DNA from 3 places in the Ensifer sp. ENS03 genome. Region 2 is predicted to be linked to each of the others. Evidence: riboswitches for the same ligand, from Rfam matches in the RefSeq annotation. Region 2 holds a riboswitch; each other region holds the start of a gene.
The links. Region 2 has a riboswitch for cobalamin ahead of IB263_RS04075 (aromatic ring-hydroxylating dioxygenase subunit alpha). Riboswitches for the same ligand answer to the same signal wherever they lie in the genome.
Positions count from the first base shown of each region.

Region 1: linked by a shared signal. The riboswitch ahead of bluB (5,6-dimethylbenzimidazole synthase) and the one ahead of IB263_RS04075 (aromatic ring-hydroxylating dioxygenase subunit alpha) in region 2 are both predicted to bind cobalamin.
Region 3: linked by a shared signal. The riboswitch ahead of nrdH (glutaredoxin-like protein NrdH) and the one ahead of IB263_RS04075 (aromatic ring-hydroxylating dioxygenase subunit alpha) in region 2 are both predicted to bind cobalamin.

Region 1 covers NZ_JACVAV010000002.1:146,943-150,181, forward strand. The annotation lists gene IB263_RS07340 (acyl-homoserine-lactone synthase) at 1-126, shown strand, start outside; gene IB263_RS07345 (DUF2865 domain-containing protein) at 291-1,361, shown strand; gene bluB (5,6-dimethylbenzimidazole synthase) at 1,374-2,069, opposite strand; cobalamin riboswitch at 2,115-2,327, opposite strand; gene IB263_RS07355 (SDR family oxidoreductase) at 2,425-3,237, opposite strand.
Region 2 covers NZ_JACVAV010000001.1:840,441-843,679, forward strand. The annotation lists gene IB263_RS04065 (L-threonylcarbamoyladenylate synthase) at 1-90, opposite strand, end outside; gene IB263_RS04070 (DUF6656 family protein) at 168-767, opposite strand; cobalamin riboswitch at 1,085-1,286, shown strand; gene IB263_RS04075 (aromatic ring-hydroxylating dioxygenase subunit alpha) at 1,390-2,634, shown strand; gene IB263_RS04080 (hybrid-cluster NAD(P)-dependent oxidoreductase) at 2,636-3,239, shown strand, end outside.
Region 3 covers NZ_JACVAV010000003.1:517,684-520,922, reverse strand. The annotation lists gene metE (5-methyltetrahydropteroyltriglutamate--homocysteine S-methyltransferase) at 1-189, shown strand, start outside; gene IB263_RS15260 (acyl-CoA thioesterase) at 186-986, shown strand; cobalamin riboswitch at 1,137-1,363, shown strand; gene nrdH (glutaredoxin-like protein NrdH) at 1,751-1,972, shown strand; gene nrdI (class Ib ribonucleoside-diphosphate reductase assembly flavoprotein NrdI) at 1,985-2,401, shown strand; gene nrdE (class 1b ribonucleoside-diphosphate reductase subunit alpha) at 2,371-3,239, shown strand, end outside.

The DNA of each region.
Region 1 (3,239 bases), on a different contig from region 2:
GTTTTCGCGGTTGCCGTCGCTTGGGAAGTAACGCCGGATCTGCTCACGCGGATGAAGGCGGTCGCTGCCATCGAAGGTACCGTGCTCGAACGTCCGATGTCGCTGGAAACCGCCCGCGCCGCCTAAGCGCGTCAGTCGATCTGCGCTGTTAACGCAAACCGTCGCTTGTCGTTGCACGATCACCGACAAGCTCTATGATGGAGGCGAAACAGGAATGCCGCTGGCAGCAACCCGCAGAAGGTCGGCGCCGACCTGGCAACAGGAAGAGACTTTCGCCCGTGTTCACGCGCATGAAACACGTCGCTGCGGCCCTTGTGCCTCTGGTTCTGATCGGTGCCGGTCCGTCACTGGCATCGACGGCCTGCGACCGACTGAACGCGCGGCTCGCGCAACTGCCTGACTACGTCGCCAGCAATGCCGATGCGCGCGACTACGCAAGCGCGATCTCGCGGCAGAATATCGAGCTGCGGCGGGCAAAGAACGACCGCCGCCGCGCGGGTTGCAGTGGCGGCAACGCCATTGGCTTCGACGGCGGCGACCCCGACACTTGCTACGGCCTCAACAGCCTGATCGCCGAGATGGAAGACAATCTGCGCATGCTGAAGTCCGAGCGCGAGCAGATCGTCGCCGGCGGCAGCGACGACAGCCGGCGCCGCATCCTTGCCGCGCTGGAGATCAACGGTTGCTATGGCGACCGCGAGGAGTTCGCAAGCGTGGAACCGGACGTGCCGGAAAGCCACCGCAACATCGTTGCCGACCTGCCGCCGGAAGACGCCTACGGCCCGATGCTCGGCCGAGGCGAAGACGGCTACGCGCCGCAGGAGCGCTACTATAGCGGCACGCTCAGAACCATGTGCGTGCGCACCTGCGACGGCGCCTTTTTCCCGGTTTCTTCAGATGCGACGCCGGCCGATTTCCCGCGCGACGAGCAGGCCTGTCGGGCGCGCTGCCCGGGGGCTGAGACCGAGCTCTATTTTCACGACCTCAACACGGAAGAGAGCGACAAGATGGTCTCGGCCGTGACCGGCCGTCCCTATACCGAAATGCCCAACGCCTTTGCCTATCGCACCCGCGCTGTCGGAAAACCCGGCCAGTGCGGCTGCCAGATACCCCAGACCGCCTCGACCACACCGAAGGCAAACGGAACGAAGATCGGTGACGACCAGTCGTCGATCATCGTCATCGAGACCAAGAAGCCGGAAGCGGCGAGCAATACCGCCAAGGCGCCGGCCGAAGAGCGGCCTTACGATCCGTCGAAGAACAAGGTTCGCGTCGTCGGCCCGACCTACCTGCCGCAGGAAGAAACCGCCATCGACCTCAAGCATCCGAAGGGACCGGCCTATCAGCCGGTCCAGAATTGATCGGACGAGGCCTTACGCCTTCTCCTTGCTGCGTCCCCATCCGTCTTCGAAAACCAGCTCGTCGAGCGGCAGGCGCTGGCGCCAGCCCTTCACGGCGAGTTCCGGCTGCTGATAGAGGCGATCGACATAGCCGAGGCAGAGCCAGGCAACGATCTCGATATGATCTGGGATGCCGAGAATCGCCTTGATCTCGGCCTCGTGGAAAATGCTCACCCAGCCGACGCCCACCCCTTCGGCCCGCGCCGCAAGCCAGAGGTTTTGCACGGCGCAGACGGTGGAATAGACGTCCATCTGCGGATTGTGGGTGCGCCCGAGTACGACGGCACCGCCGCGCGTGCGGTCGCAGGTGACACAGATGCTGAGCGGCGCCTTGCGGATGCCTTCCAGCTTCAGCGCACGGTACTTGGCCTGTTGTTCCGCCTCGAACATCAGCGCGGCCTCGTCATTGGCGCGGCGAAACGCATGCCAGACGCGCTCACGCGTTTCTTCCGCCCGCACCAGCACGAAGTTCCACGGCTGCATGAAGCCCACGGACGGGGCGCTGTGCGCAGCGGCCAGCAGGCGCAAGATCAGATCATCCGGCAATGGCGCGGGCAGGAATTCATCGCGCACGTCGCGACGTGTCTCGATGGCACGGTAGACGGCCTCCCGCTCTGGCAACGAAAAGGCGCCGGCAGCCGCAAGGCCGCCCTTCGGTTCAGTCAGCATCGTTCGATCCCCAACAATGCGAAAACCTCCCGCCGTCCACGCGGGGTTCGGTCTATCTCGCCAGGCCGGTCTTCTGACTTCGGTTCAACCGATCACCTCGCCTTCCCAGATCGCTTGAAGATCCAGTGGCAAAACCTTGAATCAATTCAAGGCTCTCTTAGAGGCGATCGTCCCCGTCACAGCGTTGGGCACGTTCCGGAATGACACCGGATTCCCGATTCTCCCGCTTTCGCGGGCACCTGACGACGGCACTAAGTGCACAGCCGTTTGAGAAAGACAAGCGGCGCCAACCCGGCCGGGACATGGCACGCCACTTTCCGCCGGCTACTGTCGAGCTTAGTCGTTTACCTCCACCTCAAAGCGGAGCGACCGGATGTGGCGAACCGTCATAGGCGCCCCAGACCGACTGATCGAAGCAAATCACCGATCCGGTCATCAGCCCGGACTCGGCCGACGACAGATAGGCGCAGGCCCGCGCCACTTCGGCCGGATCGACGAGCCGACCGAAAGGCTGGCCGGCCGCCGCCTTTTCGAGCCAATCGGCCGCCGCGCCATGAAACTCGCGCTGGATGCGGTCTTCGCCTTCGGACGCCATCCAGCCGATATTCAGCCCGTTGACGCGAATGCGGTTGCGAAGAAGCGCATAAGCCGTGTTTTTGGTCAGCGTTTCGAGGGCGCCTTTCGACGAACAATAGGCGGCAATGAACGGCTGGCCGGCCATCGCCGACATAGAGCCGATGTTGACGATCGTGCCCTCGGTCTTCTCCCGCCGCATGATCTTCACCGCCTCCTGCATCAGGAAGAACGGCGCGCGCACATTGATCGCGAACATGCGGTCGAAGAGTTCGGGCGTGGTGTCGAGGATCGTGCCACGGTCGGTGATAGCTGCGGCGTTGACCAGCGCATCGACCCGGCCGAATTCCGCGTCGCAAGCGGCGACCACCTTGCGGGCGTCCTCTACTTTTTCAAGATCGGCCTCGACATAGACAACTTTCGCACCGCTTGACTTGCCGATCTGCTCGGCCTTCGCCCGCCCCTTGGCGGCGTTGCGGCCGCAGATGACGATGCCTTCAGCGCCGCGCTCGGCGAAAAGGCCAGCAATCGTCGCGCCCAGTCCCTGCGTACCACCGGTGACGATGGCGATCTTGCCTTGCAATTGTCCACTCATCG
Region 2 (3,239 bases):
AATGGCGACCGGCTCGCCTTCGGCAAGAACGGCGCAGGCGCGCGCGATCGCGCGGTCCGGTTCTCTATCCGTGTCGATGATCTCAGCCATGCCGTTTCCTTTCCGACGCTTCCTTAACGGACGCACCGGAAAAACAGAACGATTTTCTTTGAAGGAACCGGTTCGGCTCAGAGGCTGCGAATGATGCGACGCAACGCGTCATCCTTGGCGCCAAGCATCAGTACGTTTTTCAGCGCGACCTTGGGATCATCCGTGCGAAACAGCAGCCCGTTGTCACGAAAGTTGCGGTTGATGACCATTTGCCCGGCTTGGGCGCCCGGTTCGATGGCGACGGCGAAGTACATGCGTGAATAGCCGGGCTGGATACTCTCGAAAAAATGCGTCTCGTCGCCCAGGTTGCAGAAGAAGTTGGCGAAGTAGAAGGACCAGGTGATGTCCTTGGAGGGAGTAACCGGTGTACGCGCCGCCGTCACGTGACAGTAGCCGAGATGCGGCCGGCCGACGAGCGTGCGGTGGAAGATCATCTTCGGGAACTGGATCGAGGTGTGGAACCCGTTGATCCGCTTATGGGTCGTGTCGCCGGCGGTGCTGAGCTTCTTGCCCGTCCTGTCTGCGACTTCCTCATAGCTCAAATACCGGCGTTCGCTCGGCAACCATTGCCTGCGGTTGATCCGGCCCGTGCGCAGGAATTCGGTATGAACCGCCACCTTCGGCGGGATTGTCGGCAGCTTCTCGGCTGCCGCGTCGTAGTATCTCAACTTTGCCATGATCGTCAGCGCGCCATCTGCCTGCCTGCAGGACCTCTCTCGTCCGCCGGCTAGGCTAGCGGCTCATGGTTAATGAATGATTTCGTCCTGGCTGCATCATTAGCGTTCTCTATCTGACGCGATGTCGCAAACGGGCGAAGCCCTCCCGCATCTGCGCCGACCGCGCCGCAAAAGTCGGCAAATGCCCAAGATGTGATCTATCTATATGTTTGCAATGTAAAAATTCTAAGACGGTGGCCTTTTGTGGCGGTTTTTTCCGTGTCGTCATTCTGGAATTGGATGTCGCTATCGGGCAGCTGCCAAGGCGACTTCCGCGATTACATATCCTTACTCAAGGTGCCGTCTTCGAAGGGAAGATGGAGAATTGGGAAGCCGGTCAAATCCCGGCGCTGCCCCCGCAACGGTGGTGGAGCGAAAGCCTCGGCAAAGGCCACTGGACGGTTCGTCCGGGAAGGCGCCGGGCAGGTCCGAAAGGACGGCTCCTGAGCCCGGAAACCAGCCTTGACGGACATAACCGTAACGGGTTGCGGCGGGCAGCCGGATCGGAGCCTCAAACGCATGGGTGTGCGCCCGTGCGGGTTCCTGTCCTGCCTCTCCGAAACATGGCGCATGAGGACAGGACATGGACACCAGAAACGATATGCTTCGAAAGCTGAAGGGCAGGCGGGACGGCTACAGCCTCGACCGGGCCTTTTACATCGATCCCGACTACTACAGGCAGGATCTGGAAAACATCTGGTACAAGGATTGGCTGTTCATCGGCCATGACTGCGAGATCCCGCGGGCCGGCAATTACTTCACCGTCCAGGTCGGCGACTACCCCGTTGTCATCACCCGCGACCGCCAGGGCGCCATCCGGGCGCTGCACAATTCCTGCCGCCACCGCGGCTCGCGCGTCTGCACGCAGGCGAAAGGCTCGTCGGCAAAGCTTGTCTGTCCCTATCACCAGTGGACCTACGAACTCGACGGCTCGCTGCTCTTCGCCCGGCAGATGGGAGAGGATTTCGACAAGGCCGCCCACAGTCTGAAGCCGATCCATTGCGAAACGGTCGGCGGCTACATCTTCATCAACCTGTCGGAAAAGCCGATGGATTTCACGGCGTTCCGCGACATGGCCTTGCCCTATCTCGCGCCGCATCGGCTCGGCGAAACCAAGGTCGCGTTCGAAAGCACCATCATCGAGAAGGGCAACTGGAAGCTCGTCTGGGAAAACAACCGCGAATGCTACCATTGCGCCGCCAATCATCCGGAACTCTGCCGCACCTATCCTGAGGCGCCGACGGCGACCGGGGTGCAGGGCGCCAAGGATGATCCTGTGATCGCCGAACATTGGGCGAAGTGCGAGGCCGAGGGCCTGCCGAGCGAATTTAAGATGTCGCCGACCGGTCAGTTCCGCGCCGCCCGCATGCCGCTTGTCGACAATGCCGAAAGCTACACCATGTCGGGCGCCCGCGCCGTCAGGCGGGCCCTGTCCGCCGACGTCTCCCAGAGCCAGATCGGCACGCTCTTGATGTTCCACTATCCCACCACCTGGAACCATGTGCTCGCCGACCACGCCATCACCTTCCGGGTGCTGCCGCTCGGGCCCGAACTGACGCAGGTGACGACGAAGTGGCTCGTCAACAAGGATGCGGTCGAAGGCGTCGACTACAATCTAGAAGAACTGACGCATGTCTGGACCGAGACCAACGATCAGGACCGTCAGATCGTCGAGGAAAATGCCTTCGGCATCCGCTCACCGGCCTATGAGCCCGGTCCCTATTCGCCCGAGCACGAGGGTGGCGTGATGCAGTTCGTCGAGTGGTACTGCAAGTTCATGGAGCAGCGCCTTGCCGGCGACGCGGCTCCGCTTTCAAGGGTCGCCTGACATGCAGATGGCCTCTTCGTTTCACCATTTCGACGCGCTGCATGTCTGGATCGACCGGCAGCAGATGCTCGAATGCACATCGGCGGTCGTCGAGACCGCCGATGTCATGACCTTCACCTTCCGGGCCGAAAAGCCCGCCTGGTTTCGCTATCTGCCCGGGCAATTCGTGACCCTCGAACTGCCCGTCGCCGACGAGCCAGTGATGCGCACCTACACCCTGTCGTCGACGCCCTCGCGGCCGCTGTCGATCGCCGTGACCGTCAAGGCGCAGTCAGACAGCATCGGCACCCGCTGGATGTTCGAGCACCTGAAGCCCGGAATGAAACTCCGCGCCTTTGGCCCGCTCGGCGATTTCAGCTTCGTCCGCCATCCCGGCGACAAATACCTGTTTATCTCGGCCGGCTCCGGCATCACGCCGATGATGTCGATGACGCGCTGGATGGCGGACTGCGTGCCGGAGACGGATGTGACCTTCATCTCCTGCGCGCGTCGTCCGGAGGACCTGCTGTTCCGTTCGGAGCTGGAGGTTCTGGCGACGCAGATGTCCGGGCTGAACCTCGGCTTCATCGTCGAGGGACATGAGGCACGCCACGGCTGGCACGGGC
Region 3 (3,239 bases), on a different contig from region 2:
GAAATGGTGCATCTCATCGAAAAAGCGACCGAGGGCCTCACGCCGGACCAGATCTGGGTCAATCCCGATTGCGGACTGAAGACCAGGCGCTGGGAAGAGACGCGGCCGGCGCTCGTCAACATGGTCGCCGCCGCCCGCTCGCTTCGAGCGGCTTTTGCCGCCGATACGCGCGAAGCCGTCAAAGCATGACGGGGCAGCACGAAGTCACGACGGCGCCGGGGGAAACCCCGGCGCCACAAACCCTGATCGACATCGTTTTTCCAGGCGATACCAATCACCATGGCACGCTCTTTGGTGGCGCCGCCCTCGCGTCGATGGACCGGATCGCTTTCATCGTCGCCACCCGTCACGGGCGCGTTCCCTTCGTCACCGCATCCTGCGACCGCATCGATTTTCGTGCGCCTGCGCGCATCGGTCAGATCGTCTGCTTCAGCGGCCGTCCGGTTCGTGTCGGGCGCCGCTCGGTGGTGGTCGAGGTCGAGATGATCGCGGAAGATATCGCCACCGGCAGCCGCGCCCTTTGCAGCAGGGGCACCTTCACCATGGTCGCGATGCCCTGTGCCGATGAAACGGATTGGATGCTGCCGCCGCTCGATGTGGCAACGGACACGCCCGAAGAGGCGGGCACCCTACGCATGGTCGACATCGTCTTTCCCGGCCAGGCCAACAGCTTCGGCGCCATATGCGGTGGCAACGCCCTCGCGCATATGACGAAGGCCGCATTCGTCGTCGCGACGCGCCGGAGCCGCCGGGCGACCGTCCTTGCCTCCTGCACCGGTATGGACTTCAAGCACCGGATCATGATCGGTTCGATCATCGAACCCATCGCCCGCATTGTGCGGACGGGTCGCAGTTCAGCCACCGTCGAGGTCGAACTCTGGTCGGAAGAGCTCCTCACCGGTCTGCGACAGCGGACTGTTACCGGAACGTTCGCTATGGTCGCCGTCGACGATGACAACCGGCCCGTGGCCGCTTTCGCTGCTTGATGGAATGGGGCGTCCGCACCAGGGGCGCCCTATCCACAACCTTGGTGCCAACCGGCTGTTTACTCCCCGTTATCCACACTGCAAAAGAAACCACCCTCCTACCCCCGCCTTCCACATACGGAACCTATTGACGCAGATTTGCGATGAACTACTATATCTAGTGTTCGAGGTTCTTCCGATTCGCAAGGATTGGGAGCTAAGACGGGAATACGGTGCGCCGGCGGGTTTCCGCTGAGGCTATGCCGTAGCTGCCCCCGCAACTGTAGACGGCGAGCGACTGTCCGGATTTGGACCACTGAGGCATGAGGCCTCGGGAAGGTCGGGATGGAAGCTTTGACCCGTAAGCCAGGAGACCTGCCTCGATCACCAAACGTCCACGGGCGGGGTGTCCGGAGGGGTTGAGTGCGTGGCAGGATGAGCCTGCCCGATCGTCTCGACGTCTCCCCGGCAGCCCGTCGAAAGCTTCGGGGTGAAGTCATGCCAGTTTCTTCCAGTTCAGATCCACCTTCTGCGGACGGGTGCGCGTTGTTGCGCGCCTGATTGAAAGGCCGCGCCTTGAAAACCCGCATCCGCGGAATTCCTGAGCGCCCGACCAAAACGAGCCGGCCCGGTTGCGTAACCGACCTTGGGCCAGCTTGACGACGTCAACTCCGGTCGAGGCGACCGGGGAGCGATGTTTCGTGTCCAATCGCCAACACCACGGTTCGCGTTCGCGCGATCCGACGACTTTTTGCGCCCATTTGCCAGACCCCCACGAGGAACCCATGTCGATCACCGTCTACAGCAAACCAGCCTGCGTCCAATGCACCGCCACAACCCGTGCGCTCGACCGCCAAGGCATCGATTATCGCATCGTCGATATCTCCGAGGATTCCGATGCATTCGCGCTGGTGCAGGGTCTTGGCTATCGGCAGGTCCCGGTCGTCGTCGCCGGCGAGCGGCATTGGGCGGGTTTCCGCCCGGACATGATCAGCGCGCTTTCCTGAAGGACGCTGGCGATGGGCCTGATCGTCTATTTTTCCAGCCGCTCGGAAAACACCCATCGCTTCGTCGAAAAGCTCGGCCTTCGCGCCGCCCGCATACCGCTCAGGGAAGGTAAGGACGCACTTACGGTCGCAGAGCCCTACGTGCTGATCGTGCCGACCTATTGCGGCGACGATGGCCGCGGGGCGGTGCCGAAGCAGGTCATCCGCTTCTTGAACGACGCGGGCAACCGCTCTCACATCCGCGGCGTGATCGCAGCGGGCAACAGCAATTTCGGCGCGACCTACGGGATCGCCGGCGACGTGATTTCGGCCAAGTGCCGGGTACCCTATCTCTACCGGTTCGAGCTGCTCGGGACCGACGAGGACGTCGCCAATGTCAAAAACGGGATGGAACGATTTTGGACGTCACGACACTCGAACGCCCCTTGAAGGCGACGGAAGCAGCGCTCGACTATCATGCGCTGAACGCAATGCTGAACCTCTATGACGAAGAGGGACGGATCCAGCTCGACAAGGACCGGCAGGCGGCGAAACAGTACTTCCTCCAGCACGTCAACCAGAACACGGTGTTCTTCCATAACCTCCGGGAAAAACTCGATTATCTGGTGACCGAGGGCTATTACGAGCAGGAAGTGCTGGACCAGTATTCCTTCAACTTCGTGCGCGATCTCTACGATCATGCCTATTCAAAGAAGTTCCGCTTTCCGACCTTCCTCGGGGCGTTCAAATACTACACGTCCTATACGCTGAAGACCTTCGACGGAAAGCGCTACCTGGAACGCTACGAAGACCGTGTCTGCATGGTGGCGATGGCCTTGGCGCGCGGCAACGAGGGGCTTGCCCGCGATCTCGTCGACGAGATCATCTCCGGCCGCTTCCAGCCGGCAACGCCGACTTTCCTCAACGCCGGCAAGAAGAGCCGCGGCGAGCTCGTCTCCTGCTTTCTGCTCCGGATCGAGGACAACATGGAGAGTATCGGCCGCGCCATCAATTCGGCGCTGCAGCTTTCCAAGCGCGGTGGCGGCGTGGCGCTGTCGCTCACCAACATCCGCGAGATGGGCGCGCCGATCAAGCAGATCGAGAACCAGTCATCCGGCGTCATCCCGGTCATGAAGCTGCTCGAAGACAGTTTCTCTTACGCCAACCAACTCGGCGCGCGCCAGGGAGCCGGTGCTGTCTACCTGCACGCCCACCACCCCGACATCATGCGCTTCCTCGATACCAAGCGCGAAAACGCCGACGAGAAGATCCGCATCAAGACGCTGTC